Linked DNA regions of Prochlorococcus marinus XMU1406. The protein of the gene in region 1 binds, or shares a complex with, the protein of each later gene. Links are inferred from orthologs where the notes say so. Each region holds a gene or a part of one and is shown in the gene's direction. Other genes may lie near its edges. The genes, in order: pheT and pheS.

Evidence for each region.
Region 2: the proteins of pheT (region 1) and pheS are in contact, whole or in part, in a crystal structure (PDB 6P24), measured with the Escherichia coli proteins. The link is inferred for Prochlorococcus marinus XMU1406 from one-to-one orthologs.

The regions. Positions count from the first base shown.
Region 1 is NZ_JAAORG010000001.1:825,204-841,829, reverse strand. The notes cover bases 555-3,652. They hold pheT (phenylalanine--tRNA ligase subunit beta), read left to right. Parts: upstream 555-930; coding sequence 931-3,375; downstream 3,376-3,652. Other genes in these bases: HA149_RS04795 (hypothetical protein), read left to right, coding at 3,481-3,652; rpmG (50S ribosomal protein L33), read right to left, coding at 635-829; rpsR (30S ribosomal protein S18), read right to left, coding at 555-617. Outside these bases: HA149_RS04815 (ribonuclease catalytic domain-containing protein), read right to left, coding at 1-349; more of rpsR, read right to left, coding at 396-554; more of HA149_RS04795, read left to right, coding at 3,653-3,729; HA149_RS04790 (molecular chaperone DnaJ), read right to left, coding at 4,153-5,163; HA149_RS04785 (hypothetical protein), read left to right, coding at 5,309-5,488; HA149_RS04780 (DUF4922 domain-containing protein), read right to left, coding at 5,492-6,322; HA149_RS04775 (DUF2237 family protein), read right to left, coding at 6,371-6,754; HA149_RS04770 (hypothetical protein), read left to right, coding at 6,855-7,073; metH (methionine synthase), read right to left, coding at 7,083-10,649; HA149_RS04760 (branched-chain amino acid transaminase), read right to left, coding at 10,668-11,582; cobaltochelatase subunit CobN, read left to right, coding at 11,655-15,392; HA149_RS04750 (PHP domain-containing protein), read right to left, coding at 15,394-16,041; protoporphyrinogen oxidase HemJ, read right to left, coding at 16,034-16,600.
Region 2 is NZ_JAAORG010000003.1:145,543-162,808, reverse strand. The notes cover bases 6,374-9,295. They hold pheS (phenylalanine--tRNA ligase subunit alpha), read left to right. Parts: upstream 6,374-7,291; coding sequence 7,292-8,299; downstream 8,300-9,295. Other genes in these bases: cbiT (precorrin-6Y C5,15-methyltransferase (decarboxylating) subunit CbiT), read right to left, coding at 9,293-9,295; HA149_RS07135 (NAD(+) kinase), read left to right, coding at 8,371-9,279; surE (5'/3'-nucleotidase SurE), read right to left, coding at 6,414-7,223; HA149_RS07150 (DUF3611 family protein), read left to right, coding at 6,374-6,434. Also shown: GTPase Era, read left to right, coding at 1-847; tRNA (guanosine(37)-N1)-methyltransferase TrmD, read left to right, coding at 848-2,068; HA149_RS07180 (TIGR03792 family protein), read left to right, coding at 2,065-2,511; nickel pincer cofactor biosynthesis protein LarB, read left to right, coding at 2,508-3,164; HA149_RS09610 (hypothetical protein), read right to left, coding at 3,169-3,300; HA149_RS07170 (hypothetical protein), read right to left, coding at 3,368-3,535; sulfur carrier protein ThiS, read right to left, coding at 3,647-3,856; HA149_RS07160 (thiamine phosphate synthase), read right to left, coding at 3,846-4,901; HA149_RS07155 (bifunctional riboflavin kinase/FAD synthetase), read right to left, coding at 4,909-5,832; more of HA149_RS07150, read left to right, coding at 5,901-6,373; more of cbiT, read right to left, coding at 9,296-10,567; HA149_RS07125 (hypothetical protein), read left to right, coding at 10,651-10,902; HA149_RS07120 (DUF3122 domain-containing protein), read left to right, coding at 10,877-11,377; bifunctional diaminohydroxyphosphoribosylaminopyrimidine deaminase/5-amino-6-(5-phosphoribosylamino)uracil reductase RibD, read left to right, coding at 11,393-12,499; ATP-dependent zinc metalloprotease FtsH, read left to right, coding at 12,602-14,464; argF (ornithine carbamoyltransferase), read left to right, coding at 14,493-15,419; and 2 more genes.

The DNA.
Region 1 (16,626 bases):
GTTTTATTATTGCTTCAGTTATTTCATAATTATTTATTGATCCATCGTCGTTGAATTCTATTGCTGCACTAATAGTTTCAGAAATTTTGTTTTGAGCTAGATTTGCCTTTTCAACAATATCTTTAGGTAGCATTGGGATATATTGATCAATTAAATATAAACTGCTATTTCTCTTTCTTGCATCTAAATCAACATTAGAGTCATGCAAAAAGAGTTTGCATGGATTACTAATATGTATCCATAAATTTTTTTTATTTCCTTCTTTTATTTCTAATGAAATAGCGTCATCAACTTCATGTGGATCGTCAGAGTCAATAATATATGTTTTTAAATTAGTTAAATCTTTCAAATATTTGAGATACTAAATTATAGTGCCAACTATATTCAATATGAAATTATCCTTCAGGATTTACGAAGGGTAAAAGAGCTACAATTCTGGCTCTTTTAACAGCTAATGTAAGATCTCTTTGTTGCTTAGAGGTTAAACCTGTCATCCTTCTTGGTAGGATTTTACCTCTCTCAGTTATGAATTTTTTTAGTAGTTCTACATCCTTATAGTCAATAGGATCTCCAGGTTTGATAGGTGATAATTGTTTTTTAAAAATTGAATTAGGCATGATTAAATTTGATTTGATTACTTTATTTCTTTATGAATTGTCATTCTGTTTAAATGAGGATTAAACTTTTTTAGTTCTAATCTTTCAGTTGTATTTCTACGATTCTTTTCAGTAGTATATCTTGAGACACCATTTGATCTCTTAGGATCTGTGCTTGTCCTAGCTTCAGTACATTCCAGGGTCACTACAACTCTTGTCCCTTTTTTGGCCATTTTAATTAATACTTTATTGTATAATTTTCTATTGTACATCTTCAACAAACTTTTTTGAAGATAAACTCATTTCTTTTATCATCATTGATTAAAAAATATATATGAAAGTTTCTCAAAATTGGTTGAAAAAATTAGTAGAAATTACTGCTACTCCTGAAGATCTCTCTGAGAAATTGTCTATTGGTGGATTTGAGGTTGAATCATTAGAAGATTGTTCAGAAAATGTAAATGGTGTTGTTTTAGGTAAGGTATTATCTGTTTTAAAACACGAAGGATCTGATAAACTTTCAATTTGCCAAGTTGATATTGGTACTGCAAAGAATTTACAAATTATCTGTGGTGCAAGCAATATTAAACCAAATATTTACGTTTATGTTGCTACTGTCGGCGCGAAATTAAATGCAGTTGATTTAACTATTAAAAGAAGTGAAATTAGAGGTGTCATTAGTGAAGGAATGATATGCTCTTTACAGGAGCTTGGATTAGAAGACTCTAGCGAAGGTATAGAGATCATTGATGATGATTTAGCCTTAAAACATGAATTGGGCACTCCAGGGTCTGACTTGCTTCAATTAAATGATTTTATATATGATTTAGCTATTACAGCTAATAGACCTGACGGCATGTCTGTTATAGGAATAGCCCGTGAAATTTCTGCCCTTTTAGAATCCACATTAAATTTTCCAGAATTAAACCATAAATATAAAATTCATTTACTTAAGGGAATGAAACTTTGTCCAGAGGCTATAGACTCTAATTGCATATATACAATAAGCTGCATTGATGGAGTAAATGGAGATAAATTATCTCCAAAATGGCTTAGAGACCGTATAGAAAAATCAGGTATAAAGTCCATTAATCTTCTAGTTGATTTGACAAACTATATTCTTTTAGAACAAGGGCAACCCTTGCATGCGTTTGATAAAGAAAAACTATCTAATTTAATTGGAAAGGAAGTTTCTCCAGAAGACTTTTCTGTACGAAAAGCCAAGGATAACGAAAGCCTTGTTTGTTTAGATGGTAAAAAATATGAATTAAATGAAAATATTACAGTAGTTACATGCTGCGATAAACCTGTTGCTATTGCTGGGGTGATAGGTGGTTTAGAGACTTCTGTAAGCAATACTACGTCTTCTATTTACCTTGAAGGCGCCGTTTTTAATCCAGTCATTATAAGAAAATCTTCAAAGGCGGTTGGCATAAGAACAGAATCTAGCAGTAGGTATGAAAAAGGGATTACATCAAAAAATACAATAAGTGCAGTAACAAGGGCCATTAATCTTTTAGAAGAATTTTTTTCTATTAATTCACCAATTATCAATACATCGAATTTAAAAAAAAGTGAGGATATATTTATAAAACTACGGAGAAATCGAATACATAAAATTCTTGGTCCATTAATAATTAACGATAAATTTGAAAAAAGAAATTTATCTGATAATGAAATAGTTGATAAATTAATTCTCATAGGTTGTACTTTAAAGAATAAAGAATATGGCTGGGATGTAGCAGTAATTCCCAATAGATCACATGATTTAATAAGAGAAATAGATTTAATTGAAGAAATTGCGAGATTAATAGGGTATGACAGATTCGACTTAAACCTTCCTAATCCAATAAAGCCTGGAAAATTGTCATCAGAACAGTTAGCATTGAGAAAAGTAAAAAATGGCTTCACAGAAAATGGTTTTAATGAGGTACTAAGCTACTCTCTTGTTCCAGAAGATAATGAAAAACTTATAAAGATTTCTAATCCTTTGTTATTAGAAACAAGTTGCCTAAGGGATAATATCTGGAAAGAACATTTGGAGATAGTAAACCGTAATATAAAAGCTGGACAAACAGGTTGTTATATATTTGAAATTGGAAATGTTTTTCAAAAGAAAAATGAGTTCATTCAAGAAGAAGTGCTGAATGGTGCGATTTATGGAAATAGAAAATTTGGAAAATGGATAAATTCGGATAAGGATAATGACCTTAATTATTACCAGGCTAGAGGAAAGTTAAAGGAGGCTTTATCATCTTTGAATATAAAAATCGAAGATAAACCTTCTGATGCATTTAATTTTCTACATCCAGGAAGAACAGCGAAATTAGTTATTGAAGGTAAAGATACAGGTTATTTTGGTGAAATTCATCCTAAACTAATATTAGAAAAGAAGTCATTAAAAAAAGTTTATTTATTTAGCATAAGTGTCTCTAACCTTTTGGGAGCAAGTACTAGAAAAAATAAATGGATTCCAATATATAAGCAATATCCAATTGTTCCGAAAATGGAAAGGGATATAAATTTTGTTTTCAGTAAGAAATTTTTAATTAGCGAAATAACATCACAGATACGAAAAACAGGAAAAAATCTCTTAGAGGATGTAAATTTAATTGATGTTTTTGAAGATACTAAATTTGGAGATGATCATATAAGTTATACATTTAGATTATCTTATAGAGATAAAGATAAAACATTACTAGACTCGGACATTACATCTATACATTCAAATATTATTTCTAATGTTGAAAAATGTTTTAACACTAAATTGAGAAATTAATTGTATTATAAGTCTTATATAAGACTATAAAGTAGTCTATACATAATTCTTATATAAGACAAGCAATAATCCTATAAAACTATTTAATGTTGTATTATTAGTATCATGATCAATCTGCTATCTCTATTGCTATCTTCAGTGCTGTGGGTACAAGTCCCTCAGTGGTCAAATGATTGGTCAAAATGTGCTGTTGATGTTCCTGACACTTCTTGTCATTGGTACATAACTGCACCTGATAATACTTTTGGTGAAGGGTTTGATTGGGCAAGTGCGCCTTGGTTTGACGCAAACGGCTTAAGTGATGTTCCTAGCATGGATAAACAAACTGCTATACAAAAGCTTCAAAGTGAGTAGTACTGTCTATAAGGCAGCGTGAGTAAATATAAACGCCTTTAATGCCAATACTTTTATTATATTATTATTTTATTGGACAACGTAAGGACATAAATTATTTATTTTTGTCAATTTGTATAATTTTGTTGAGCATTAACCGTTTGGGAATATTTTATTAAAATTTATAAAAATATTATATCTAGCTAATCTATTATAAGACTATATATTAGACTATAAGTAAGACTCAAATAAGAAATGCTATACAAACAAAATTCTTATAATTACAAGGTAAATTTTATGTTAATTTCTATTTATTCAAAATAATTGTATCTATAAATATTGACTAATAATTAATTATTGATGATAAGAAATCTTGCAACTCTCAGTTATCTTATATAAGACTATTAAATAGACTTATATAAGTCTCATATAAGAATAAATATACTAATTTTTATATAGATTTTTTAGCAATTGATACGCTTCGTTTAATTTTCTCATTTGATCTGTTGATCCTCCAGCATCTGGATGCGTCTCTAAGGCTTTTGATTTATAGGCATCTCTAATTTTTCGTAATGTATGAGCTGATCCTGCAGATGTTGATAAATTCAATAATTTAAGTGCTCCATGTACAGTCATTGTTGAGTCCAAAGTTTCAAATGAGTTTGATCGGTTATATCGCTTAAATCTACTTACAAACCTCCTCATTAATGTTGGTATTCTATTAATTAAATCTGATGTAGCAAAAGGGTCTTCTAAAACGCCAATCATTAATAAAACAATTTCAAGGGATGGATTTTTCTTTATCCAAAATGGGCATAATTCAGACATAAATTTATTGGCTGCACTCCACGTAAAGGGTAGATTTTCTGTTCCATCAAGATTTGGCCATATGTCCCTTCCAAACCAATCCATCGCAGCTTCTACTACATGATCATTAGGAACTGTTCCATATAAGGTTTTCCAATGACTAATTAACGCTATTCGACATTTTATTAATTCAGTTTCTTTAATTGTGTTAATTTGAATATCATTGATATTCTCTTTTAATTTTTCACTATTAATACTTCTTCTTAGATCCTTTACTTTTTTTTCAACAAAATTGGGAAGGCTTATGTTTAAGTTGGCTTTTTCTCTATATTGATCTCTATTTATAACTTTTTTATTTAAAGATATCTCATTAACTTCTTTTTTAACGTCTGATTTAATTAATACCAATGCTGTATCTTCATCAATATTTAAATTTCCATTATTCTTCTTCTCGTTAAAGTCTATTTCTTGCTGTTGGTTCTTAGGTAGTAAATCATCTTCTTGAAGAATTTCTTTAAGTATTTTTTCTATTACAGGTCCTCTTGCTCTAAATCCCCACTCTTTTCGTAATTGATCAAACCTGGAAATTAGTTCCTCAGGTAAATCAATTGAAATTCTTTTTGTATTTGAATTTTCAGGAATATTCAATAATATTTTCTTGAATAGTATGGAATTTACTTAATTTTATTCAAAAAAAAATTGAAAGTCCATACAGAATATTGTTTTTAAATTAAAACCAATTTATTTTTATGTCACAAGTCAATTAAGTATCTTTTTATAATAAAACAAAAAAATGTTTAATTGTAATTTCAAGTCATCTAAAGAAAAAAAGAGTTTTTATCAACATAAGAAGTTAGAAATGCTCAATTATATTAAGGATTCACTTGAACGTAAAATTGCCTCCGTAACAGCATCTATAGAAGTTCTAGAAAGCCAAATAAGCAGGGATAAGGAAGTAGAAGTAACTAACTAGTATTCAAACAAAACTTTCTAGAAGTTTTTCAGGGCCAAATTTCTTTAAATAATTAATATTTGAATTTTCAGTTACTAATAGATATCCTGCAAATCCTAAACCGTTAATACTGAAACCATGAATATGATCATTTTTTCTTTTTATAATAGCGATCCATTTATTAGTTATTAAAATATTGTAAGGATATATCGGTTTCTTATCACTAATAGGGTCCCCAATTCCTAATTTCTTGCATAATTCTAAGTAAAATTCTAAAAGACATGATGGATTTTCTAAAAAATTAAATTTGGATACAATAATATTTTTTTTAAGCTTACTATCTAGATCTTGATATGAGTTCATCTCTAAAAACCACTCTTCTCTAGGGCATGATATCTCACTTTTAGATCTACGCAGAAGTTGAAAATGCCTGTGAGGTTGACTTGCTCCCGCAATTGGAGAACTATTGAAAAACCATAATCCACTAGTATCTTTATTAACTTGTTGGATCGCTCTCCAATCATTAATATCTAACCATCCATTTTGAGGTTTCCATTCATTTGTAATAAGTAAAATATGACCTTTTTGTACAGGGTACTTATTTAATATTAGTTGATGATTATCACCAATTTTATCAATTTCTAGTATCTTTTCCCAAGGACAAAACGGATTTTGCTTAGGACCATAAATTTTTTTTTTATTAAATTTTGAAGTATCGAGTTTCCTTATTATGAAGTCGTCTTTTTCATATAAATCTCTTGTAATAATATCAGTTTTGAGAGGATATAATGATTCATCATCAATTGATAATCGAGTTTGTTCTAGTGCTTTTTTCCAATATATTTCTAAACTCATTTTAAAAAATTTATCATATTCATTTTAAAAAAAAAAATAAACTTGTAATTACTTTTTATTAAATTGATATTCTTTCAATTTTTCCAGAGGTACTGATTCTAAGACTACAATATTCGTTGATTCTAATATGACTTTTGGTGCAAGACCGTCTAATAATGCTTGCTTCCACCTATCAAGACAAATACACCAATGATCACCATCCTTTAGTCCTGGGAACGAATAAATAGGCATGGGAGTTATTAAATCATTACCTTGTGATTGACTATATTTCAGGAAATTATCATCCATTACACAACATATTGAATGATTCCCTCCATCATTTTTGTCATAGTTGCAAAATCCATCCCTGAACCACCCTGTCATGGGTGCGCAACTACAAATCTCAATTTTTTCTCCAAGGACATTTAACTGATTTTGATTATTTATGGTCATAGATTTTTTTTAATAATAATAAAACACCAACATTTCTTTAAAAAAGGTTGACGAGTATGGGGGGTAAGGAGGTAATAATTCTAATAAGGTTTTTTTCATTATGGATTGGGACTTTACTGAAAACATAGCATTTAAAGCTCTTTATGAAGCTTTTAAAGATAGTGGTGAAACTTCCGCATTAGAATTTTTATCTAGTGATGGTGCTTCATATTATCTTGAGTTAACACAGGATGCCGCAGGTGAGGGACTTGATCTGGGTGATAATGAAACGATGGAAGAACTACAGGAAGAAATTATTGAATATTTAGAAAACAACTAAAAATCTAGCTTAAGCGCTGAAATATTTAGCTTTTGAGTGTAGTGCAATGATAGCTGTAGTACTTTGTTCTGGATGAAGTTGTTCAGATTCATCCATGGTCAAGTTTATTCTTTTTGCATCCAACAATGATAATTGTATGTTTGAATCAGATACTTTTGGACATGCAGGATAACCAAAAGAATATCTAGCTCCTCTATATTTTTGAGCTAGTATTTCTCTATTTTTGTCTGGTTCTTCAGACCTAAAACCACATTCAATACGAATTAATGCATGGACATACTCAGCTAGAGCTTCTGCTAATTGCACTGTAAGTCCATGGAATAACAAATAATCGCTATATTTATCTTCTTTAAATAATTTTTGAGAATATTCACTAGCAATATCGCCCATAGTTACTGCCTGCATAGGAAATATATCTATCGGTTTATCATTATTCAAATCACAATAAAAATCAGCTATACATAAATTATTCCCAGATTTTTGTCGTGGAAAATTAAATTGGGAACTTTTATTTAACGATTTCTCATCAAATAAGAAAATACTATTATCTTTTCTCCCGCATCTGAAATATCCATAAACTGCTTTGGGTGATATAAGTTTTTTCTCAATAATTATCTCTAACCATTTATCTAACAATGGTTTAGCATATGAATCCAAATAGTTATTGTATTCATCTACGCTTTGGTTTTTTCCTTTTTTTATTTGCCATTGCCCGCTAAATAGAGCTTTTGTATCTAAATAAAATATTAACTTATTTAAATCTATATCAACATCGTTCAAGACTTTCGTTCCCAAGAAAGGGGCTTGAATTGGATCTTCTTCATTTATAAATTTAGATCTTATAAACTTTTCTTTTAAATTTAATTTGGAAGTCTCGGTATTTATGGATATTGATTTTTTAACAGCTTGAGAGTTGGCTTTTGATGAAGCTAAATTAATATTTATACCCTCATTGTTAATGAAACCCTCTGTATTTGACCAATTACCCTTTTTCTTATTATCCATATATTCATTCATGAATTTAAGATCAGTGAACGCATCTTTTCCGTACAATATTTTCCCTTTATATATTTTGCTGCAGTCCTCATTTACAAATTTTGGGGTTAAGGCAGCACCTCCTAATATTACTGGTACACTAATATTTTCATTATTAAAAGCCTCTAAATTATCTTTCATAAAAGCAGTTGATTTAACAAGTAATCCGCTCATAGCGATGCAATCTGCATTGTGCTTTTTTTGTGCATCTATAATTGCTGAAACATCTTGCTTTATTCCAAGATTTATTACGTCAAAACCATTATTTGTAAGTATTATATCTACCAAATTTTTTCCAATATCATGAACATCGCCTTTGACAGTTGCAATTAAGAGTTTTCCATTTGATATTTTTTCATCTACAGTTTCCATATATGGTTCTAAAATTGAAACAGCAAATTTCATTGTTTCAGCGGATTGGAGTACAAATGGCAATTGCATTTGACCTGAGCCAAATAAATCTCCTACAACTTTCATCCCATCTAGTAAAAAGGTATTAATTATTTCAAGAGGTTTATATTTTTTTAACGCTTTATTTAATTGATCCTCTAATCCTATTTTTTCTCCATCAATAATATGATTTTTCAGACTTTCTTCAAGAGTTAGGTTTTTATTTTCTGAAGAAGCTTTTTTGAAATCTTGAATAGATAAATCTTGAAAAGCCTTTGTTAATTCTACTAATGGATCATAAATACAAATATCATCTTCAAATTCTCTTTTATCATAAATCAAATCTAAGCAAAGCTTTTTAGTTTCTTCAGAAATTTTTGATAATGGCAAAATTTTGTTTGGTGCGATGATAGCAGAATCTAATCCTGCTTTAATGCATTCATCTAAAAATATTGAATTTAGATTAATTCTTGATAATGGTGAAAGACCAAAACTAATGTTTGATATCCCAAGTATGATATGAATATCTGGGAAATTTTCACGAATTTTTAATATAGCACTAATAGTTTCTTTAGCGTTTAATCTATCTTCTTCTATCCCTGTAGATATTGGCAGAGCTAATGGATCAAAAAATAGCTCATAATCTGACAAACCACATTCTCTAGTTCTATTAATCGCTCGCTTGACAATCTTATATTTTTTTTCTGCATTCCTTGCCATTCCATCTTCATCAATTGTTCCGACAACAAGACCTGAACCATACCCTAAAGCTAAATTTAGTACTTGATCAAACCTTTCATTGCCGTCTTCGTAATTGGTTGAATTTATAATACATTTACCACCAGCTGACTTTAATCCACTTTCCATTTTGTCAGCATCTGTAGAGTCAATCATTAATGGTAAATTTATATTGGTAACTAATCTTGAAGTTATTTCATTCATATCTTTCACCCCGTCTCTTCCTACATAATCGACATTTACATCAAGAACGTGAGCATTTTCTTTTTGTTGTTGCTTGGCAATTGCAACTAGGCCATCCCAATCGTCGTTATTTAATAACTCCCTTACCTTTTTCGATCCACTTGCATTTAATCTTTCTCCTACTATCAAAATTGAATTGTCTTGTTTGTATGGCACAGAGTTATATATTGATGAGGCAGATGGAATAAAACCGCTTGAATTTTTCTTACCATTGTTGTTAGTCCTTTCAGTATCAATAATTTCATCGATTATTGAAGACAGGTATTTTATATGTTCAGGTGTTGTCCCACAACATCCACCTATTAATTGAACATTAAAGTCATATATAAAATTCATTAACTGCATCTTTAATTCTATTGGCTTCAATCTATAGTGAGCTACACCACCAATATTTTCAGGAAGCCCTGCATTGGGAATACAACTTATAGCGAAGGGAGAATTTTCAGACAAATATTTAATATGTTCCTTCATTTGCTCTGGACCAGTTGCACAATTAAGTCCAAGGATATCTATATTAAATGGTTCTAATATTGTTAATGCAGATGCAATATCAGATCCAACAAGCATAGTACCTGTTGTTTCCATTGTTATAGATACCATTAAAGGGATATCTATATTTTTACTTTCAAGAATTTCTTTTGATGCTAATAAGGCAGATTTAATTTGTAAAACATCCTGACAAGTTTCAATCAAAAGAAGATCAACTCCTCCATCTATAAGACCATAAATTTGTTCTTTATATGTTTGCTTTAATTCATCAAAATCTATATGTCCTAAGGTGGGTAATTTAGTTGTTGGCCCAATTGAACCTGCTACAAACCTTGGTTTATCAACTGATGAGTATTTGGCAGCAGCTTTTTTGGCTATAAATGCCGCATTTTTATTTATCTCATAAGCCTTATCCGCAATATCATATTCATCAAGAACTATTGATGAGGCTCCAAATGTATTAGTTTCTATAACATGACAACCTGCTTCTAAAAATGAATTATGAACCTTCTCAACTACCTCTGGCGATGATAAAACAAGGTTCTCATTACATCCCTCTAATTCTTTTCCTCCAAAGTCATCTGCTTTAAGATTTAAGTTCTGAAAAGATGTTCCAGTACCTCCGTCAAAAATAATTAATGGTTTTTCATCTCTATTTAGATAGTTTCTGAAAGATTCCATTTTTAGGTAAAAATTAATTTATTTTAGTGAAATTCTTGTTACCCAATTATCATAGTCTTGAGAACGACCTTCTGTTATTTCTATAAGCTTACTTTTTAATTTATTCATTATTGGTCTTTCACCATTTAATTCGCTTGATTCAATTTTTTTAACTGGTGTAATTTTTGCTGCTGTACCAGTTAGAAAAACTTCATCTGCTATTAATAATTCTGTTTTATCCACAGGCCTTTCAATTACATTTATTCCAAAAGATTTTGCTAATTCAATTACACTAGCTCTAGTAATCCCCTCAAGGATATCTTGATCAACACCAGGAGTGATTAAGTCTCCATTTCTTACAATAAATAAATTCATACCACTAGCTTCGCTTACCTTACCACTTGAATTTAATAACAAGGCTTCATCAAAACCCGATAAACTAGCTTCTGTTTTAGCTAAAGAACTAGTTATATAAGCCCCACTTATTTTTCCTCTTAATGGGAGAGATCTATCTTCTTGTCTAGTCCAACTACTCATTCTACAAGAAACTCCATCTGGGGATAGATAATCTCCTAGTTCAATACAATACATAAAGAAATCTGTTTCAATATTGTGTAACCTTGGAGCTATACCTAAATCGCTTGTATATACGAATGGTCTAATATAAATAGGTTTTTCTGGCTTATTTCTTTTAATAACTTCCTCTAAGGCTTTAAAAATATATTCTTCAGAAATATCAGTTAAGAGTAATTTTGCACTTTGAGATAATCTTTTTATGTGTTTATCAGTTCTAAATAAAAGGAATTCATCTTTATTTGTAGGGTTAGGTATCGCTCGCATTCCTCCAAATGCAGCAGTACCATAATGTAGTGCATGAGTAGCTATTGATATTTTTGCTTCTTTAAATGGAATACATTTACCTTCGAACCAGGCGTATGGAAGAAATTCATGCATATTCAATTTATTTAATTAAGGTAAACTTGTTTTATCCTACTTACGTATTCTAAACCTTATACATATATAAAAATGCACAGGATATTAAATATAGCAGGAAATGAAAAGAATAAGGATGATTTAATTGAGCAACCAACGGCAGATTTTATTTTTATAACAAGTGTCAAAGCTGATTTAAATCTCATATCAAACTTATTGTTAGAAAAGGAATTTGCTTCATTAAAAAATAATATAAGAGCTTTAGAAATTTCTAATTTAAATTCCTCAGCTCAAATAGATAATTATTTATTAAAAACAATTAATTATGCAAAAGTTGTCATACTAAGAATTTTTGGAGATAAAGGTACATGGAACTATGGAATTGAACAACTTTTAAATTGGCAAGCAGTCAATAAAAAAAGGAAGTTACTAATCCTATCAGGTACTGTTGATCAGGAAGTTTCCTTAAGTGAAATAAGCAGTATAGATAAAAATATTGCATTAAATATTTCTAGATTACTAAGATCGGGAGGAATGGACAATTATAGAAAATTTCTTAATTGTTTAAATTATCTAAAGGTAAATGAAACATTAATTCCTGATGAGTTTTTGAATATTAGTTTTTATGCAGATCCTTATTTATATGATTGGAAAATTGAAAAAGGCGAAAAGATAGGAATAATATCTTATAAATCACTTTTTTTGGCTAATGAAATTGAAGTAAACGAAAAACTTAACTTGCAGTTACGAAGATGCGGACTATCGCCTAAAACGTTATTTATTTCCACACTAAAAGATCATATTATTCAAAAGAAATTAATAGATATTTTTAAAAAGGAAGATATTAAATTAATAATTACCACAACTTCATTTTCTTCATCTCAAATCAAAAATAACGAATTAATTGAAAATTCTACAAATATTTTTACTTCTCTTAAAATTCCAATTTTACAACTTCTTTCTTCTAATAGATCAAGAAAAAATTGGTTAAATTCATCCATTGGAATGAATTCATCTGATTTATTAATGCAAATAATTATTCCTGAATTTGATGGAAGGATTACTACCTGTCCTTCAGCATTTAAAGAAATAATTTCTGAAAAAAATACACTCTACAGTGAAATAACCAGTTACAAAGCTGATCAAGTAGGTATTAAATGGATTTCAAAATTCGCAACGAATTATGTGAAACTTCAAAAACTTAATAATTTTGATAAAAAAATTTGTTTAATAATAAGTAATTATCCAGTAAAGAATGGAAGAATCGGTAATGGTGTTGGTCTTAATACACCATCTTCGATAATAAATATTCTTAACTGGTTAAAAGAAGAAGGTTATGATCTTGGATCTTTTAATTATCCTCAAGATTCTTCGGAATTAATGTCAATACTTATAAAAACTAGAACTAATGATCTTGAATCTCAAAATAATAAACCTTTAGATTACTTACCACTTAGTGAATATTTAAAATATTGGAATTATTTAGAACTTGAACCAAAAAATATTATTGTTAACCGTTGGGGCAAACCATCAGAAGCGATCGATCTTGATAATGAAGGCTTCTCAATAAATGGTATTAGATTTGGAAAAATAACTTTATTGATTCAACCTCAACGAGGTTATGACGCTTTCACTGATAGAGATATTCATTCTCCCGATCTTCCACCTCCCCATAGATATTTAGCACAATATTTTTGGATTGAAAAAGTTTTTAACGCAAATGCTATTTGCCATATTGGTAAACATGGGACTGTTGAATGGTTACCTGGCAAATCTATAGGTCTAAGTAATAAATGTTTTCCAAATATTATTTGTCCAGCAATACCAAACATATATCCTTTTATCGTAAATGATCCAGGAGAAGGATCCCAAGCTAAAAGAAGAACTGCTGCAACAATTATTGATCATTTAACCCCTCCTTTGGATAGGTCAGAATTATATGGAAAATATTCAATATTAGAAAATTATTTAGACGAATATTTTGAAGCAAAATTATTAGATTCTAATAGGATTGAAATTATAGAAAAATCCATTTTTGAATTAATTAAAAAAGATTTTAACGAAATCACTTTAAAAAATAAAAATAATCAAATTGAAGAGATTGATTCTTTTCTTTGCAAAATTAAAGAATCTCAAATTAGGACAGGATTGCATATTTTTGGTAATAGGCAGAATGAAATTAATGAAATAAATTTATTCTTGTGTATCGCTAGAGTGCCAAATGCTAATCGAATTGGGATTGTTCAATATATAGCAAAACATTTAAAACTCGATTTGGATCCTTGGACAAATAAATATGATCAAAAGTTAAGTGAAAAGGATAAAAAAATATTATTGACTTTTTCCAACAAAAACATTTTAAAGTTTAGAATGGCTATTGATTTTTTGGAACAACAAGCAAAGTATTTAATATATTTGTTTTTTTACAAAAAGAATACCAATATAAAAAATCTAGAAAAATATAAAAATCAGAAAATAATAGACTATTTCTTTAATGAAAAAAAACATAATAAGTATTTTTTGTTATTAAAAAAAGAGATTCTATATCCAATCATTAATTCTTCATATAATGAGAAATTATCATTTATTAATTCATTAAATGGACAATATGTAAAAAGTGGTCCATCTGGAGCCCCTACGAGAGGTAAAACTGAAGCTTTACCCACTGGTAAAAATTTCTTTTCAGTTGATTCGAGAGGACTGCCAACAGAATCAGCATGGAGTGTTGGTTGTCAATCCGCTTCACAAATACTTAATTTATACAAACAAGATAATGGAGAAGATTTAAAAAATATAGCAATATCTGTATGGGCAACATCCACAATGAGAAATGGTGGTGAAGACATTTGTCAAATACTATATTTATTAGGAGTACAGCCTATTTGGGATGGGCCTTCAAGAAGAGTAGTAGATCTAGAAATCATTCCTTTATCTGTTCTCGAAAGACCAAGGGTTGATGTTACTTTAAGGATTTCGGGAATGTTTAGAGATGCATTTCCACAGTTAGTTAAATTAACTTCTAAAGCAATAAATCTTGTTTCTAATCTTAATGAGGATGATAAATTTAACCCTCTTGCTGGGGCATCAAGGGATGGTGATTCAATTAATCGTATATTTGGGTCAGCGCCAGGTTCATATGGAGCTGGTCTGCAAGAACTAATTTCAAATTCTAATTGGGAAAATATTGATGATTTTGGAGAATCTTTTCTTAATTGGAGTAAGTGGATTTACAGTGATAATCTTGAACCTATAGAGGATAAAAAATCATTAGAAAATGCTCTTAAAAATGTGCAGTTAGTTGTTCATAACCAAGATAATAAGGAACATGATATTTTAGATTCTGATGATTATTATCAGTTTCAGGGTGGATTATCTTCAGCAGTAAAAAAATTGAGCGGTAAATTACCTGAAATGTATCATGGTGATTTATCAAAATTTGGATTATCTAAAATTTCAAAATTACAAGATGAAATTAATAAAGTTGTTATATCAAGAATACTTAACCCTAAATGGATAAATGGAATGAAGGATAATGGTTATAAAGGAGCGTTTGAATTTTCAGCTACACTAGATTACTTATATGCTTTTGATGCTTCTACTGAAGTAGTCTCAGATTGGTGTTATGAGGAAGTTTATAAATCATGGTTATGTGATCTAGATCTTAGGAATTTCTTTCTAGAGAATAATCCATGGGCTTTAAGAGATATTGCACAAAGATTACTTGAAATTGTCAATAGAAAAATGTGGAATAATTGTTCATCAGATGTCATTGAAAATTTAAAGAACATAATTATTAATACTGATTCAATAATTGAAAAAAACGAATTCTAAATTATCTACCTAATAGCGAAAGTCCATGACTATCTGTTCCGCATGTTTTTAGCATTGAATATTTATCTGCTAATTTATCTATTTCTGAACAAACAAATAAACTAGGATTCCATACTTCATTAAGTTCATAATCGTACCAAACCTCTATTCCATCAATACCTTGTATTTTGGCCTCTGGAATTAATTTATAAAAGGGAATCCTGTATCTCGCTGGGTGTGCAAGAAATGATAAACCACCAGCTAAATTTATTGCTTTAATAACTGATTTAATATTTAAATCATTACCTATTGGAGACTCTCCAAGGATGTAGGGATTTATGTATTTACTTTTTATATCTATTCCCAATCCAATTACATGTACTAAACATCCCAGAATCAAACAATTAATTTCTATTCCCGAAATTAATGTAAAAGAATCTTTAGGATAATTTTTAAGTATATTATTTTTTTTTATATATTCATGCGCTTTAATTGTATGATGATCGGTTATTGATAAAAATTTCAAGTTATTTTTATAAGCTTGTTCTAAAAGTTCATATGGTTCTAGACTTCCATCACTAAATTTTGTATGACAGTGAAAATTAATATTTTTAGGACAACTATTTTTATTAATATTGGAGGTTAATTTTACTAAGTCTTCCCTATTCATTACTTAATGAATTCTCATTTTTCTTTCTAATCTTTGCATATAATTGTATTGAAGCCAACATGAAAATAATAAGTCCAACTACGCTCCATGTAGCAACACTAGTTGGAAAATTATTTTTAAAAATAACTAAAAGTACAATTATAAATAATAATAAAGTAGGCAATTCATTTAATAATCTAAGGTTTTTTGCTGAAATGGTTGAAGTACCATTTTGTAATGAATACATTATTTTGTAACAGTAAGAATGATAAATTACTAATCCTAAAACAAAAGAAATTTTAATTTGTAACCACTTCTCACTTAACCAACTTGGTTGCATAATTACCATGCATATAGCCATACTTAAAGCTAATATCATCCCAGGTGTTGTGATTATATTCGCCAGCCTTTTTTCCATCAAGGTGTATTGTTTATTAAAGGCAATTTTTAATTCATTATCCATATTTTTAGATTCTTCATGATATATAAAAAGTCTTACTAAATAAAAAAGGCCCGCAAACCAAACGATTACACCAATAATGTGAAGTGATTTAAACCAGAGATATGCTTCAGCTGCCAAATTACTAGATTAATTTAAAAATATAT
Region 2 (17,266 bases), on another replicon or contig:
AATAAATAAATTGATTGGAGAAAAAATAACAATTACTTCTCCAATAGCGCAAACTACTAGAAATAAATTAAAAGGAATACTTACTACAGACAATGGGCAAATAATTTTTGTTGATACGCCAGGTGTTCATAAACCTCATCATCGACTTGGAGAGATATTAGTAAAAAATGCAAAATCTGCAATTAATGGAGTTGATATGGTAATTTTTGTAATTGATTCAAGTGAAGAACCTGGTAGAGGTGATGAATATATTTTGAACTTTTTAATCGCAAATAAAACTGAGTTTATTGTTGCCTTAAATAAGTGGGATTTGGTTAATAAAGAATTTAGGAGTTTACGATTGGATCAATATAGAAGATTTTTTGGAATTAATAGAAACTTTCAAATTGTAAGTGCTTCTCAAGGAGAAGGATGTTCTGAACTAGTTGATATGGCACTTAATTTTCTTCCAGAGGGACCAAAACTTTATGGCGAAGAGACTATTTGCGATCAACCATTAGATAACTTATTATCTGATTTAGTAAGAGAGCAGGTATTAATAAATACAAGAGAAGAGGTACCACATAGTGTCGCAGTAAAGATAGAAAAGAGAGAGGAAATGAAAAGAAAAAATGGCAAAGTTTTTACAGCTATTTTGGCTACTATTATTGTTGAAAGATCAACTCAAAAAGGCATTCTTATTGGAAAGAAAGGTTCAATGTTAAAAATGATTGGTCAGTCAGCAAGATCAAATATGTCAAAATTAATTGATGGTCCAGTTCACCTAGAGTTGTTTGTGAAAGTTGTTCCAAGTTGGAGAAAAAAAGAATCAAGGTTAATTGAGTTTGGTTATGAGGAAGATTTCTAAATGAGTGGTTTTAATTTTGATGTAATTACATTGTTCCCTAAAGCTTTTGAATTAATAAATAATTTAGGGGTCATCACAAGAGCTCTAGATAAGAATTTGATCGATGTAAATTTACATGATTTAAGAGAATATGGAGAAGGTTCTTACAGGCAAGTAGACGATAAGCCTTATGGAGGAGGAGCAGGTATGGTTTTAAAACCTGAACCTATTTATAAGGCATATGAATCAATTAGAAAATCACCTAAAAGTAAAACTTTGCTGATGACCCCACAGGGTAAAGTCCTAAAGCAAAAGGATCTTGCGAGATGGTCCACTTTGGATCAAATCATAATAATTTGTGGTCAATATGAAGGTTTTGATGAAAGGATTAGATGTTTAGCTGATGAAGAGATTTCGATAGGCGATTATGTACTTTCTGGAGGTGAAATACCTGCTATATCAATAATTAACGGTTTGACTAGATTATTACCAGGAACTCTTGGTGATCCAGACTCCTTAGTCGATGAGAGTCATAATTCTTCTTTATTAGAATATCCTCAATACACGAGGCCGTTAACTTTTAAAGATATGAAAGTGCCAGATATTCTAGTGAGCGGTAATCATGAAGAGATTAAATCGTGGAGAAGACAAAAAAGTTTTGAAAGAACATTGGAGAGAAGAAGTGACTTAATTTCAAATGAAAACTACAAAAAATCCCCGCAAAGTAAGAGAATAATAAAAGAATATAATCAATTCATGAAATTTAGAATAGGTAATGGATACGATATTCACAGACTGGTAGAGGATAGAGATTTAATTATTGGAGGTGTAAAATTGCATCATCCTGAAAATTTAGGATTGGATGGTCATAGTGATGCTGATGTTTTAAGTCACTCAATAATGGATGCATTATTGGGAGCACTTTCGCTCGGCGACATAGGAAAGTATTTCCCCCCATCTGATGAAAAATGGAAAAATGCTAATAGCTTGTTTTTGTTATCAAAAGTAATTGACTTGATAAGACAAGATGGTTGGGAAATAAATAATATTGATAGTGTTCTCGTTGCCGAAAGGCCAAAAATCATGCCACATATAAAACTAATGAAAAAAAATATTTCTGAAATATTGAATATTGATGAAAATCTAATTGGAATTAAAGCAACTACGAATGAGAAATTGGGTCCAGAAGGGAGAGAAGAGGGTATAAGTTGCCATTCAGTAGTTCTACTTGAGAAAAAATGAGATTTAATTTAAATTTGAAAAAAAAATTTCAAAAATTTTGTTTACTATTAATCTGTTTAGTATTTGTAATTTTTCAATCTGATATTCCCAATTTAAAAGCTCTTACAATGGATAACTATCAAAGTGAAATGATCATAGAGGAATTAAGACTTAAAGTACCTGCCGATGTAAAAGCAGCTTGGTTAAATGCTGAAAAAGAAATATGGGAGCCATGGTTATCTTCTCAAGATGGTTTTTTGGGAAGACAATTATATTGGGATAAAGAAAAAGAAGAAGCTTTAATATTGGTAAATTGGAAAAGTAAGAAATTATGGAAAAGCATACCAATGTCAGAAGTAAATGTAGTTCAACAAAAATTTGAAGATAACGTTAAAGCTGCTCTAAATATAGGCGAAAATCCTTTTGAATTAATTTATGAGGGAGAATTAGATAAGCAAAGATGAATTTTGATATTAAGTTTGATTTTCAAAGAAGAGATAGACTTGGAATCATTGAGGCTATTTGGGGACAAGATAAGAGTATCGACCAATTAGAGAGATTATCTGAAAATGTATTAAGTAAAAATGAGGTTGTTTTTATTACTAGGATTAATAGTGAAAAGGCTAAACATCTTTTAGATTTGTATGATGATGCACGATTCTATGAAGAAGCAAATTGCCTAATAATTGGGAAAAATCTGAATAAAATAAATACGAATAAAAAAGTTGCCATAATTTCGGGCGGCTCAAGCGATTTGGCCGTAACACTTGAAGCACAATTAGCGCTTCGAATTTATGGAGTGAATTGTCAATCTTTTATAGATGTTGGAGTAGCTGGACTTCATCGATTGATGAGTCAGTTAGAAGAAATTAATAAATATGATGTATTAATAGTTTGTGCTGGAATGGAAGGAGCTTTGGCAACAGTTGTGGGCGGATTGTTGGCACAACCGATAATAGCAGTACCTGTTTCAGTCGGCTACGGTGTTAGTAAGGATGGAGAAACTGCTTTAAATAGTATGTTGTCAAGTTGTTCTCCAGGTATTTCAGTTATGAATATAGATAATGGTTACGGCGCAGCAATGGCGGCACTCAGAATTATTAAAAGTATTTCTTAAAAAATTACTTTTTTTCTATTTCTAATAGGTTTTCTATCCATAAATTAAGTTGTTTTGATAGCATCCCTTCTTCTCTCATTTTGATTGCTTTTATCACGACTTGCGTGTTTACCCACTCTGGAAATCTTTTCGGCATTTATTTTTATATTCAGTAATTTTAATTTGGTACAAATTTTTATAAAAACAAGATCAAGGTAACAAATTTAATCTTTTTTGTTTGATTTTGTACCTAATCTAGACAGCTCAGATGAGGTATGTTCACTTTCTACATTTTTTAATCTTTCAATTAGCTCAGAGAGATCTTTATGTGCTAACTCACCATTTTGTTCCCATTTAAGAGATCTTGAGTTAATATCAATTTTTTCTTTCATTGTTAAACTTAAGTATTAAAAATATATAACGAAAAAAGGAGAATTTTGGTTATTGTTGCAAGCCTAAACTTAAAAAATTATGAAGATTTTTAATATATTAAGAATTTATCTTTAACCACCACCAACAATTGAAACGATTTCCAAATTATCACCATCTTTAAGCTTCACTTTTTCCCATTTCATTGAATTTATGATTAGATTATTTAACTCAACTACAATTGTGTTTGGTTTATATCCCATATGGTTAAGAGCTTTAGATAGTAGAGCATTTTCTTGATCCAATTCTATTTTTTTTTCTTCTCCATTTACCCTAATTTTCATGAGATAACTCTTTTAGAATCATAATAGCGTCTTCTTTAGGATCTTCAGAATTCATTAATTGCGAAACTAAGGCAACTTTTTTAAACCCATTTCTTTTTAAATATGAAATATTATTTGACTTGATTCCTCCAATAGCAAACCAAGGAATATTTAAATCCTTTGTTAATGTTTTGATATTTTCAATACCTAAGGGTTTTTTATTCTTTTTTGTTGTAGTTTCAAATACTGGTCCTATGCCTATGTAATCACAACCTTCCTTAAGGGCTTTTGAAATATCAATTGCATTATTTGCACTTATACCGATAATTTTTGAATATCCTAATAGTTTTCTTGCGGTTTTTAAGTTTAAATCGTCTTGTCCAAGATGAATTCCATCCGCGTTAGATGCTAGAGCTATATCAAGTCTATCGTTAACGATAAATAAAGAATTATATCTTTTACATAGATTCTTAATTTGAATTGCTTTTTGTAGATGATCTTTATCAGTTCCCGTTTTAAATCTATGCTGAATAATTCTTACTCCCGCAATTAAAATCTCTTCTATTATTTCTAATAAATTGTCCTTTTGATCTGTGATTACATATAAGTCATTTTCTTTTAAAATTTTCTCCGACTTCTTACACTTGCTATAACTTAATAAGTCAATTTCAATAGTATAAATTTCATATCTAATTTCCGATGCTATTTTTGAAAGCTCATGATTCTGCAGCCTTGAGAATTCTTCTATGACTCGTAATGCTTCTTGAACTCTGGCTGAATTAGAACTTATAATTTGCTCAGAAGTTTTTCTGTTGATTTGCTCTTGATGAGTCAATCCTTTACATTTGTCCTCAATGTGATTTCTAGATTGTTTATAAACTTCTAAATGATTTTTTCCTAAAATTTGTCTAAAATTTTTAATCTTTTCAACGTATTTTTCATTGCCTATGCCAAATCTAGCCCAATCCTCTAATACTCTTAGTCCTTCTCTAGCTCTATCTAGATTAGCGTCAATAATTTGATAAATTCTTAAATCTTCAGCGTCTTTAGTATTGAAATTCAGCATTTGTAATTTATTTTTTGTAGTTTTTAAAAATTTTCAGAGCATTATCTCTATCTTTTTTAATTTGATTAGAAAGTTGATCTATATTTTTGAACTTGATTTGAGATCTAAGTTTTTCAACTGGTTCAACAGATAGATTTAAACCATACAGATCGATATCTTTATTTATTAAATGAACTTCAACTGCAGATGGCAATAAAGGATTTATTGTTGGTTGAGAGCCAAGATTCATAACAGATTCAATTTTTTTGTTGGAATTTTCTATGGTTGTCCAAGATGCGTAAACTCCTTCTCCAGGTAAAAATTTTCTACCATCTATTTCAAGATTTGCGGTAGGCCATCCTATACTTTTTCCAATTCCTTTACCTTTAACAACCTTTCCATTAAAACTATAAGGCCTATTAAGAATTTTGAAAGCATTTTTCAGATCACTTTTCTCTAATAAATTTCTTATTCTGCTGCTGCTGATTCTACCTTCTTTGTCTTCTAAAATTGGAGTAATTTTTAGATTAATATCTGTATCCTTAATCATATTTTTTATTGTATTTATATCTCCACTTCTTCTGAAACCAAACTTAAAATTAGCACCTACAGAAATGTTTTTTGCTTTTAATTGATTTATCAAAATATCTCTTACGAATCTTTCTGCACTTAATTTGGATAGTTCCGTATCAAAAGGAATCAGAACTAATTGTTCAATGCCGAGATCTTCAAGAATAGATAGTTTTTCATAAGGGAGATCAAGTCTAAGACGCGTCTCTTTGTAAAGAACTTCTCGGGGATGAGGCCAGAAGCTTGCAATTGTTGGGGTATATTGATTTTCTTGAACCACACTTTTTATTAATTGTCTGTGGCCAGCATGAAGGCCATCAAAACTTCCAATAGCTATTGAGGTAGGACTCTTAACTTCAGATGGCGATATTAAAGAGATCAAAAGATTACGTGCAATTTTATGATTTTAGTGGCAAATTTGGATTGATTACAGTTTATTCAATCAAATGAATGTCTGACAAAATGGATTTTCAGTCCCTTTCATTTGGAATGCGGCGCATCGGATGGATACGCTTTTGGGTTCAGTCCATTTTAGGTGTTGTTGTTGCAGCTGTTTTGCTTTTTTCAAATGTTGTAAATAACAGCGAAGGACAGCTTGGCTTAGCGCCTGGTCTATCACTTACTACAATATCCCTGATTTTACTACTTTTTAGTCTTTGGCAAGGTTGGTTAATAGTTAGAACAGGAAGAGCAATCGCAAGCAACGCAAGACCCTCAAGAGGAGAAACCGGTAAATTGATAAAAAGAGGACTAATAGTTGATTTATTTGGAATTTTATTTGGATTAATTGGATATCAAGCTCTTATGGGAGCCTTATTTATACAAGCATCCTCTCAAACAACTGGACAATTGATAACAGCGACATCTGATATCCCAATTACGGGTCTTGAAATATTATCAGTTCTTAGTAACACACAAGTTATTGCTGCTCATTTTTTTGGACTTTGCTTTTCTTTATGGCTTTTAAGAAGGATTTACAAATGAATTATTAATTTTAGGTAAGTTGTCTAAATTACCTCTCCAAAATAAATCTGGTTCTACAGGTGTAAGAGATATTTTATTTTCTTGTATTTGAGATACATCGCTAGGCCAATTCTTAGGACCGTAACCTTTCGATTTAAGATCTAAAACAACTTCACCTGCTAACCAATAATAATCATCACCCCTTGGGTCTTCCCTTTTGGAAAATTGATTTTTATATTTTCTTACCGATAATCTTGTCCAGGATAATTCTTTTATTTTGTTTTTTTCGCAGGGAGGGATATTCAAATTTAATAAAAGTGAAGCTGGCCAAATATCGTTAATTGCTTGTTCGGCAATATTCATTGCAATTTCTCCAGCAAATTCAAAATTCTTCCATTTATAACTAGCAACACTTATTGCCATGGAAGGAACATTTTCTAAAGTGCCTTCCATAGCTGCAGCGACTGTGCCAGAACAAAAAATATCTGTCCCTAAATTGGGCCCGTGATTTATTCCTGATAGTACCAGGTCAGGTTTATGATCCAAGAGTTCAGATAGTGCTAATTTGACACAATCAGCAGGTGTGCCGGAACATCCCCAAGCTTCAATTCCTTCTCCAAATAACTCGTCAGCTTTTTCCACTCGTAATGGGGATTGTAAAGTAAGACCATGACCAGTAGCTGATCTTTCTTGGTCAGGACATACTACTTTTACCTTATGTCCTCTTTTTTTGGCTGATTTTGCTAAGGCTCTTATCCCAGCTGCGAAAACACCATCATCATTGCTAATTAATATATTTAACGGTTTCATTAATCAAGACATTTTATTTATGGACGATATTTAAGTAAGATAAGGCAATACTTATTTTTACTATATCAGTGAGTCAAATTGAATCATTAAGTCAAATTGAGGAAAAACTAAATAATCTTTCTCTAACAGCAAAAAATAATATAAATAATTCTAATACTCATGAAGAACTGGATCAATTGAGAGTTTCCTTGCTAGGAAAAAAAGGTGATTTATCAATTATTTTGAAAACAATGGGTCAATTATCTGCTACTGATAGACCAATTATTGGCCAGAAGGCAAATATAATAAAGACAAATTTGCAAGAACTAATAACTGAAAGAAAAAATAAACTAAACAGCGAAGCCTTAGATAAAAAGATTAAAAAAGAAAAAATTGATGTAACTATCCCTTCAATTGGGACACCCCCTGGGAATAAACATCCTTTGATTTCAACTCAAGACGAAATAATAGATATTTTTTGTGGTTTAGGATACTCAGTTGAAAGTGGTCCTGAAATAGAAACTGATTTTTATAATTTTGAGTCTCTCAACATACCCAAAAATCATCCCGCAAGAGATATGCAGGATACTTTCTACTTAGATGAAAATCGACTTTTAAGGACCCATACTTCTCCTGTTCAGATAAGATACTTAGAGAAAAATCCTCCTCCAGTAAGAATTATTGCTCCTGGGAGAGTATATAGGAGAGATGCAGTAGATGCTACTCATTCCCCTGTATTTAATCAGGTTGAGGTTTTATGTCTCGATCAAGATATTAATTTTAGTCATTTAAGAGGAACAGTTCTTACATTTTTAAAGGCCTTTTTTGGAGACATTCCTGTAAGATTTAGAGCTAGTTATTTCCCATTTACTGAACCTTCAGCAGAAGTTGACGTCCAGTGGAAAGGTAAATGGTTAGAAGTAATGGGTTGCGGAATGGTTGATCCAAAGGTCTTAGAAAAATTAGGAATAGATTCTGAGAAATGGACTGGTTTTGCAGCAGGATTAGGAGTTGAGAGATTTTGTATGGTGAGACATCAGATCGACGACATCAGAAAATTTTATACAAATGATATTAGATTCTTAGAACAGTTCTAATAGTATTTAATTCTTAAATTAGGATTGTCCAACAAATTAGTTTAAGATAGTCCTAGTTTTTAATTTTTTGATTGGTACGTAAAGCAGGACTAATCGTTAATGATGGAAAGGAACTGGCTGTTCAAACTGCAACTTCTGTTCAAAAAAAATTGGAAAAATCTAATTTTGAAGTTGTAAGAGTTAGTAGCTCTGGAGGGATGGTTGGTTTCGCAAATCCTGATCAACATGTTCGTCCTTTGGGATATACGAATTGTGTCCCCGAGGGGTTTGATTCATCAATGGAATTTGCAATTGTTCTTGGTGGAGATGGCACTGTGCTTTCTGCTGCAAGGCAAACGGCACCTGCTAAAATCCCAATTCTTACAATAAATACTGGTCATTTAGGATTTCTTGCGGAAGCTTATTTATCTAACCTAGATGAGGCTATAGATAAAATAGTTGCTGGGAATTGGGATATTGAAGAAAGAACTTGCTTTATCATTAGTGTAATGAGGAATGATCAGAGGAGATGGGAGTCTCTTTGCCTTAATGAGATGGCTCTTCATAGAGAACCTCTAACAAGTATGTGTCACTTTGAAATTTCTATAGGGCGACATGCTCCTGTGGATATTTCAGCTGATGGAGTAATCTTATCTACTCCAACTGGTTCTACCGCCTATTCTCTAAGTGCTGGAGGACCAGTTATCACGCCTGATTGTCCAGTCGTGCAATTAACTCCAATTGCTCCACATTCATTGGCATCTAGGGCATTGGTTTTTAATGATTCAGAGCCAGTAACTGTTTTCCCTGCAACTCCTGAAAGGTTAGTAATGGTTGTTGATGGAAATGCCGGTTGTTATGTTTGGCCTGAAGATAGGGTTTTAATAAGAAAAAGTAAACACTCAGTAAAATTTATCAGACTTGAAGATCACGAATTTTTCCAAGTTTTAAGAAATAAACTAGGTTGGGGTTTGCCCCATGTAGCTAAGCCTGACAAATAACAATTATTAGAATTTATTTTTTCCCTTTTAATAGAAAAACAGGATTATTTGGTTCTAGTCTAATTCCCTCCGCAATACTTAAACTTTTATAGGTCTGAATTAAATTTAAATTTGTTTTGAAATTTTTATCTTCTAATTCCTCTTTCAATTCTTTAATAGTTTGAATATCAATTATTGGGATAACGATAATGTCTCCAATATCCATACCTTGAGCTAGTTTATTAATAATCTGGAGTTTAGTTTTTTTATCACATCCTCCAATTATTAATCTATTAGGTTTTACAAGAGAACTTAAATTATTCATATTCAAGGTGTAATTTATGTCTTCCTCAAAAATAAATTTTGGTTTGACGTCAAGCCTCTTCGAGTTTTCTAATATTAATTCTTTTGAGCCAATCCTTTTATCGATACAAAACAAATCTAAATTAGGCCTTAACTTTAGTGCCTCTAAACCAATTGACCCACAACCTGCTCCTATATCCCAGATGACACCATTTGTTGGGAGCTCTAAAGCAGCTAATATTTGAACGCGAACCTCCCTTTTAGTTAATAAGTTTGGTCTATCATCAAAAGTCTTAAAAATGTGGTCACTGATTCCGAAAAGAGGGAGATTATTATTTGAATAATTTTTCTTTGTTTTTGTAAGAACAACAATGTTCAAACTTGATATATCAGATGGTAATGACTCTTTAAGATTTAATTTTCTTATCTTTTCATTGTCGAAGCCAATCTCCTCACATAGCCAAAAATCATAGAAGTCAATAAGATTTAATTCTGATAAATTTTTTTTGATTATTTCTAAACTTTTGTTATTTGAATCTGTAATAATAGCCAAACTTGAAGGCCTTGTTTTAAGAGCCTCTACTAACCTAGTCGAATCTCTGCCGTGAATACTCACATTAACAGTATCTTGCCATGAGATCTTTAACTTACTAAATGCTAATTGAATGCAAGTATTTGAAGGGTAGAAACTTAATTCATCTTTTGAAAAATTTTCTAGTAGTATTCTCCCAATGCCAAACCAAAGTGGATCTCCTCTCGAAATCAAAATAACATCATTTTTTTGAGATCTAAGCCAGTTAACAAGTTCGTAATTACTTTCGCTTGAAAAAAATAATTTCTTTTTTTCTAAACCATTTTCGCTCCATGATTTTATTTCTTCAAAATATGAATTTGGAACTGCAACATTTTCTGTGTCTAAAAATAGATTTTGTAATTTGAAAGATAGATCCTCAAATTTATAAGAATTAATTCCAATTATATGAATTTTTCTATTAACTTCAGTCATCAATATTTAATGAAATGGGACTAAATTGTTTGAATGTTTTATTAAATTATCTTATTATTATTTGAGTTACCATAGTAAATTAATTGTCTGAAAGGAGAAAGAGATTACATGATTTATTGTTAACTCTAATTAATAAAGATAGTGAATTTGAGTTTATTGAAGAAGATTCTAGCGATTTAACATCTAGCTATTCTGAAAAAGACACTTTGAATTTATCTCGAGTTATAGAAAAAAATCGTAAAATAATCAAAAGATATCAAGCTATTGTAAGAACAGCTGTAACTCTAGATGCTCTGATGGATTCTGAAAATGAAGAAAATTACAAAATCAAATAAAAAAAATTTTTTAAAAGGTATATTTACTTTATTTTTACTGCTATCCTTCATTTTTAACCCATTAAAAGTATCTGCAGAAGTTGCAGAAACAGAAATAAATGGAAAATTAATTAATGCTAGCAGTGAGTTTTTAAGGGACTTAGACTTTGAAACTTGGCAATTAGTAGCATATAAATCACCTCTTTTTGAAGATAAATTGATCTTGAGAGTAATAGGATATCCAGGAAATCTAAGGATTGATCATCCCACTGACTTAAGGGTGGAATCAGGGAGAAAACAGTGGCTTTTAGATGATAAAACATTACTTAATGTGGAATTAGCAAATGATAGAAGACAAGCTGCTGCAGAATTTGATCTTGATGCATTGATTAAAAATTTAGATAAAAATAGACCATTAAGATTATCTTTGTCAGGAGTTTTTTCTGAGTTGCCTGTACCTCCTTTCGTTGTCAAAGAGTGGAGGTCAATAAACTGAATTTGATTTTTGCAGATGTCTGAAAAAAATGTAAGCCATACAAAATGGATGAAAAGAGCAATTTTTTTGGCTTCTTTAGGCAAAAATACAACAACTCCTAACCCTAGGGTGGGAGCGGTGATACTTGATAAGAATGGAAGCCTTATTTCAGAAGGGTTTCATTTCAAGGCAGGTATGCCTCATGCAGAGGCAATGGCTTTTAATAATTTAAAAAAGGATGCTAAAGGTGGAACAATGTATGTCAATCTTGAACCTTGTTGCCATCAAGGTAAAACACCTCCATGTGTAGATAAAGTGATATCCTCTGGGTTAAAAAAGGTATACATATCTATTGAAGACCCTGATAAAAGAGTCTCTGGTAAAGGGATTAAGCTTCTAAAAGAAGCTGGAATACAAGTTCACTTAGGATTATGTAAAAAAGAATCCTTAGATCTAAATAAGGCTTTCATTCATAGGAATATTACAAAAAAGGCATTTGGTGTTCTTAAATGGGCAATGAGTATAGATGGAAGAATAGCTTTAAAAAATGGAAATAGTAAATGGATTACCAATGATGAATCAAGGTCATTAGTTCATTCTTTTAGAGCAGAATTTGATGCAATAATTATTGGGGGAAACACATTAAGAAGAGATAACCCACTTTTGACTACTAGAGGTTTCAAAAATCCTGAGCCTTTGCGAGTTGTTTTCACAAAAAGTCTAGATCTCCCTTCAAAATCTAATGTCTGGGATTGCAGTAAGGCAAAAACTTTAGTTATTTATGATTCTTCTACAGCAAATGAAAGCTATCTCTCAAGGATTCCGAAATGTGTGGAGGTTGAAAAGGTATTATCAGATAATCCAGTGTTAATTTCAAAAATACTTGCAAAAAGAGGCTGTAATAAGGTTCTTTGGGAATGTGGCCCTGGATTAGCTACTGCCGCTATTAAATCTAATTGTATTCAGGAACTTATTACTTTTATTGCTCCAAAAATTTTAGGTGGAGAAAATAGTATGAATCCCCTAAGTGATTTTGAATTTAGGGAAATGCACGAAATCATCAAATTAAGTGATTCTCAGTTTAGTTTGATCGGAAATGATATATGTGTTAAGAGTTCACTTAAAAATCACTTTTATACTTAATTTTTATGGGTCAAAGTACCGTACGGTTCTTACCCAAAAAAAAGATTACAGATACGGAAACTCTTCGTTTAGTTTATAATAAGTTCAAAATTGATCATAACTATGCCAATAAGACAAGATGATAATCAACCTAATAGAAGATTTGGAATTGTAAATATCATTTTGATAGGAGTTGGAGCATTACTTCTATTTAGCAGCCTTTTCCCTAATCAAAACATGCAAATCCCCAGGGTTCCTTATTCTTTATTTATAGATCAGGTTAATGATGGGGAAGTTAAGCGTGCATACATTACTCAAGAACAAATTAGATATGAATTAAACGGAGCTGAAGAAGGGGCACCTTCAGTTTTAGCAACAACCCCAATTTTTGATATGGATCTTCCACAAAGGTTAGAAAGTAAAGGGGTTGAATTCGCAGCTGCTCCTCCAAAAAAACCTAATTTCTTCTCTACCATTTTGAGCTGGGTTGTTCCTCCTTTAATTTTCATCCTTGTTTTACAATTTTTTGCAAGAAGAAGTATGGGAGGTGGTGGTGCCCAAGGAGCTTTAAGTTTTACCAAAAGTAAAGCTAAAGTTTATGTACCTGATGATGAATCAAAGGTGACATTTGCTGATGTTGCGGGAGTTGATGAAGCCAAGGATGAACTAACGGAGATAGTTGATTTTCTAAAAAAACCTGAGAGATACACAGATATCGGTGCGAGAATACCTAAAGGTGTACTTCTAGTGGGACCTCCAGGAACAGGAAAAACTCTACTTTCAAAAGCTGTTGCTGGAGAAGCAGAAGTTCCTTTCTTCATTATTTCTGGTTCTGAGTTTGTTGAACTTTTTGTTGGTGCAGGTGCAGCAAGAGTCAGAGATTTATTTGAGCAAGCTAAGAAAAAAGCTCCTTGCATTATCTTTATTGACGAATTAGATGCTATTGGTAAAAGTCGTTCAGGGTCAATGGGAGTAGTTGGTGGGAATGATGAGAGGGAACAAACATTAAACCAACTACTTACAGAAATGGATGGGTTCGCCTCAGCGGATAAGCCAGTTATAGTTCTTGCTGCTACTAACCAGCCAGAAGTACTTGATGCGGCTCTTCTGCGACCAGGAAGATTCGACAGACAAGTTTTAGTTGACAGACCAGATCTATCAGGTAGAAAAACTATTTTAGAGATTTATACAAAAAAAGTTAAACTCGCAGATTCAATAGATTTAGATTCAATTGCTCAAGCTACGAGCGGATTCGCAGGAGCTGATTTAGCTAACATGGTGAATGAAGCTGCTTTACTTGCTGCTAGGGCCAAAAGAAAAAGTGTAGAACAACAAGATTTAAGTGAAGCAATAGAGAGAGTTGTGGCTGGTTTAGAAAAGAAAAGTCGAGTTTTGCAAGATGATGAAAAGAAAGTGGTTGCTTATCACGAAGTTGGTCATGCAATTGTGGGTCATCTTATGCCTGGAGGTTCTAAAGTCGCAAAGATTTCGATTGTACCAAGAGGTATGAGTGCACTTGGTTATACTCTTCAATTGCCAACAGAAGAAAGATTTTTAAATTCTAAAGAAGAACTAAAAGGACAAATAGCTACACTTCTTGGAGGAAGATCTGCTGAAGAGGTTGTTTTCGGAAAGATTACAACCGGAGCATCAAACGACTTACAAAGAGCAACTGATATAGCCGAACAAATGGTAGGAACATTCGGAATGAGTGATATTCTTGGTCCGCTTGCGTATGATAAACAAGGCGGAGGCCAGTTTCTTGGAAATGGTAATAACCCTAGAAGGTCTGTTAGTGATGCTACTGCTCAAGCAATCGACAAAGAGGTAAGAGATTTGGTCGATGATGCCCATGAAACTGCACTCAATATTTTGAGAAATAATTTACCACTTCTTGAATCGATTTCTCAAAAAATTCTTAAAGAAGAAGTTATAGAAGGGGATGACCTTAAATCACTCTTGGCAGAGAGTAAAATGCCAGCATAGTAAAATCTAGATACAACTAGAAATATCCATGATAAAACCAAATAAGCTTGCTAATAACAATTTCCTATCAAGCTTGGATTTATCAACCGATGAGGTTTTTCATATTCTAGAACTTGCAAATAATTTCAAAAATAAAAAGATAAATATTGATCTTAACAATAAAGTTTTAGGATTAATTTTTGATAAGTCATCAACTCGTACAAGAGTTAGTTTTCAGGTTGCAATGACTAGGCTGGGTGGTACCACTATTGACCTTAATCCTACAACATCACAAATAAAGAGAGGAGAGCCAATTAAAGATACTGCAAGAGTTTTAAGTAGATATTGTGATGCTATCGCAATTAGAACATTTGATCATTCAGATTTGGAAGAATATGCAAAGTGGTCCACAAAGCCAGTTATTAATGCTCTTACAGATTTGGAACATCCATGTCAGGCCTTAGCTGATTTCTTGACAATTCAAGATGAATTTCATGATTTTAAAGACGTAATTTTAACCTTTATAGGTGATGGTAATAATGTTGCAAATTCTCTTATTTTATGTGGTGCATTATTAGGAGTAGAAGTTAGGATTGCGAGCCCTAAAGGTTATGAACCTAACTCTTTGGTCATTAAAAAAGCATACGAAATATATAATAATAAGGATTTATTAAAAATCACTAATGATCCTATTGCTGCTGCAAAGGGAGCAAATGTTTTATATACAGATGTTTGGTCATCTATGGGGGAAGAAAATCATAAAGAAGAGAAAGATAAAGACTTTATTGGATTTACCATTGATCATAATTTAGTAAGAAATGCTGAAAAAGATGCAATTATTCTTCATTGCCTCCCTGCATACAGATCTAAAGAGATAACTGATGAGGTTTTTGAAAGTAAAAAAAATAGAATTTTTGATCAAGCAGAAAATAGATTGCATGCTCAACAAGCACTTTTATCTTGCCTTCTAAACTAGGATTACTTGCAAAATACTTAATAAAAGGGTACAAATGTATTAGAGTACATTTGTTTTATGGAAGATTTTTCGGGGGATGATCTTACCCAAGCTCAAAATGAGCTTTATGGATGGATAAAAGAATATATGAAAGCCTTTCAACATAGCCCATCCATCAGGCAGATGATGCAAGCTATGGGATTAAAATCTCCCGCTCCAATTCAAAGTCGTTTAAAGCATTTACAAGAAAAGGGATATATCTCATGGCAAGAAGGTAAAGCAAGAACACTGCAAATAGTAGATGAAATTATTGAAGGAGTCCCAATTATGGGCGCAGTCGCAGCTGGAGGTTTAATTGAAACTTATTCTGATGTTCAAGAGAATTTAGATATTTCTGAAGTTTTAAAAAAGAAAAATGTTTTTGCTCTTACAGTTAACGGGGATTCTATGATAAATGCATGTATCGCAGATGGAGACATGGTGTTGATGCAGCCAATTACTGATTTCTACTCTCTCAGGAATGGAACGATTGTTAGTGCGATGGTTCCTGGCTTAGGAACAACATTAAAATATTTTGTTAAGAGAGGAGGAAAAATATTTCTTGAAGCAGCAAATCCAGCTTATGAACCAATTGAGTTAAATGTTGAAGAAGTTGTTTTTCAAGGTAAATTGTTAGCCGTTTGGAGAAAAGTTTAATAATTATTTTTTAAAATCCTAGACTTAAGTTAAAGACTTAATTTATTTCAGAACCATTTTGTAATTTATATTTATCTACTTCGCTTCTTGCAGTTCAAAATTTTTAGAGAAATACTGAAATACCAAGAAGATAAATTAATTTAGTGAACCGATTTACAAACCTCATATATATATTTTTTGAAAAGATTTATATTCTATTAACTTTTATATTGTTTTTCAATATTTAGCCAACCAATAATTAGGTTTTCATAAACATCCAAAAATTTGCTTATTTCTGATATTGATTTTTTGCTTAAATTGCTGGGATCACTTATTAAAATAATTTTTGATGAGCTATTTAAATTACCTAAAGAATTTGAATTTACTATATTTAATTTAAAATTTTTTGGAAATAAATTATATGTAGATTTGATTTCATTATTAAAAAATGAATCTTTATTTAAATAAATAATATTGCATGCTTGTGTGTTTGAAACTTCAATTAATTTTTTTAATATCAATTCGTTTAAAGTTTGGCTATTTTCATAAATTTTACCGAGATATTTAAATTTTAAATAATCCTTCAAAAAATCATTATCATGAATTGAATCACTTTTAAATTCCTTAAATTTGGCAATCAAAAAACTTGCAATTAAAGAGATTATAAAAGTTGATAAAACTATCGATTTTCTTTGAGGTGAAACTCTTTGATCTAATAAAGTAGGTTCCGAAATAAGTTCCCATGGAGATTCTTTTCTTACTTTTTCTAATTCTAATGCCAGAAGTCTGCCCTCAATATCCTTGAGAAAACTTTCATCTCTACTTGCTGTTCTTTTCAGAACTCTAAATTCTAAAAGTATTTCATTTGGTCTTTTAAGAAACTCTTTTAAATTATCTATATTAGTTTTTAAGGTCGATAATGTTTTAGAGTTACTTTTTAGAACTGTTGAAAGATCAATATATTCAGATTCAAGTTTTTCAAGCATTAAAAATAGAGAAGAGTATCTTTGACCAGCTCCTGAATTACTAATTTCATCCTTATTAGAAATAATATTTTGCGTTTGAGAAGAAATATTTTTGTCATTAAAAGTTGTATCTAGTTTAACGAAACCATCGATAGCTCCTAAGCCATTAGTAATAATAAATTCATTTAATCTTTTTAATGATTCATTTGATTTTTTCTTAAGTTGCTC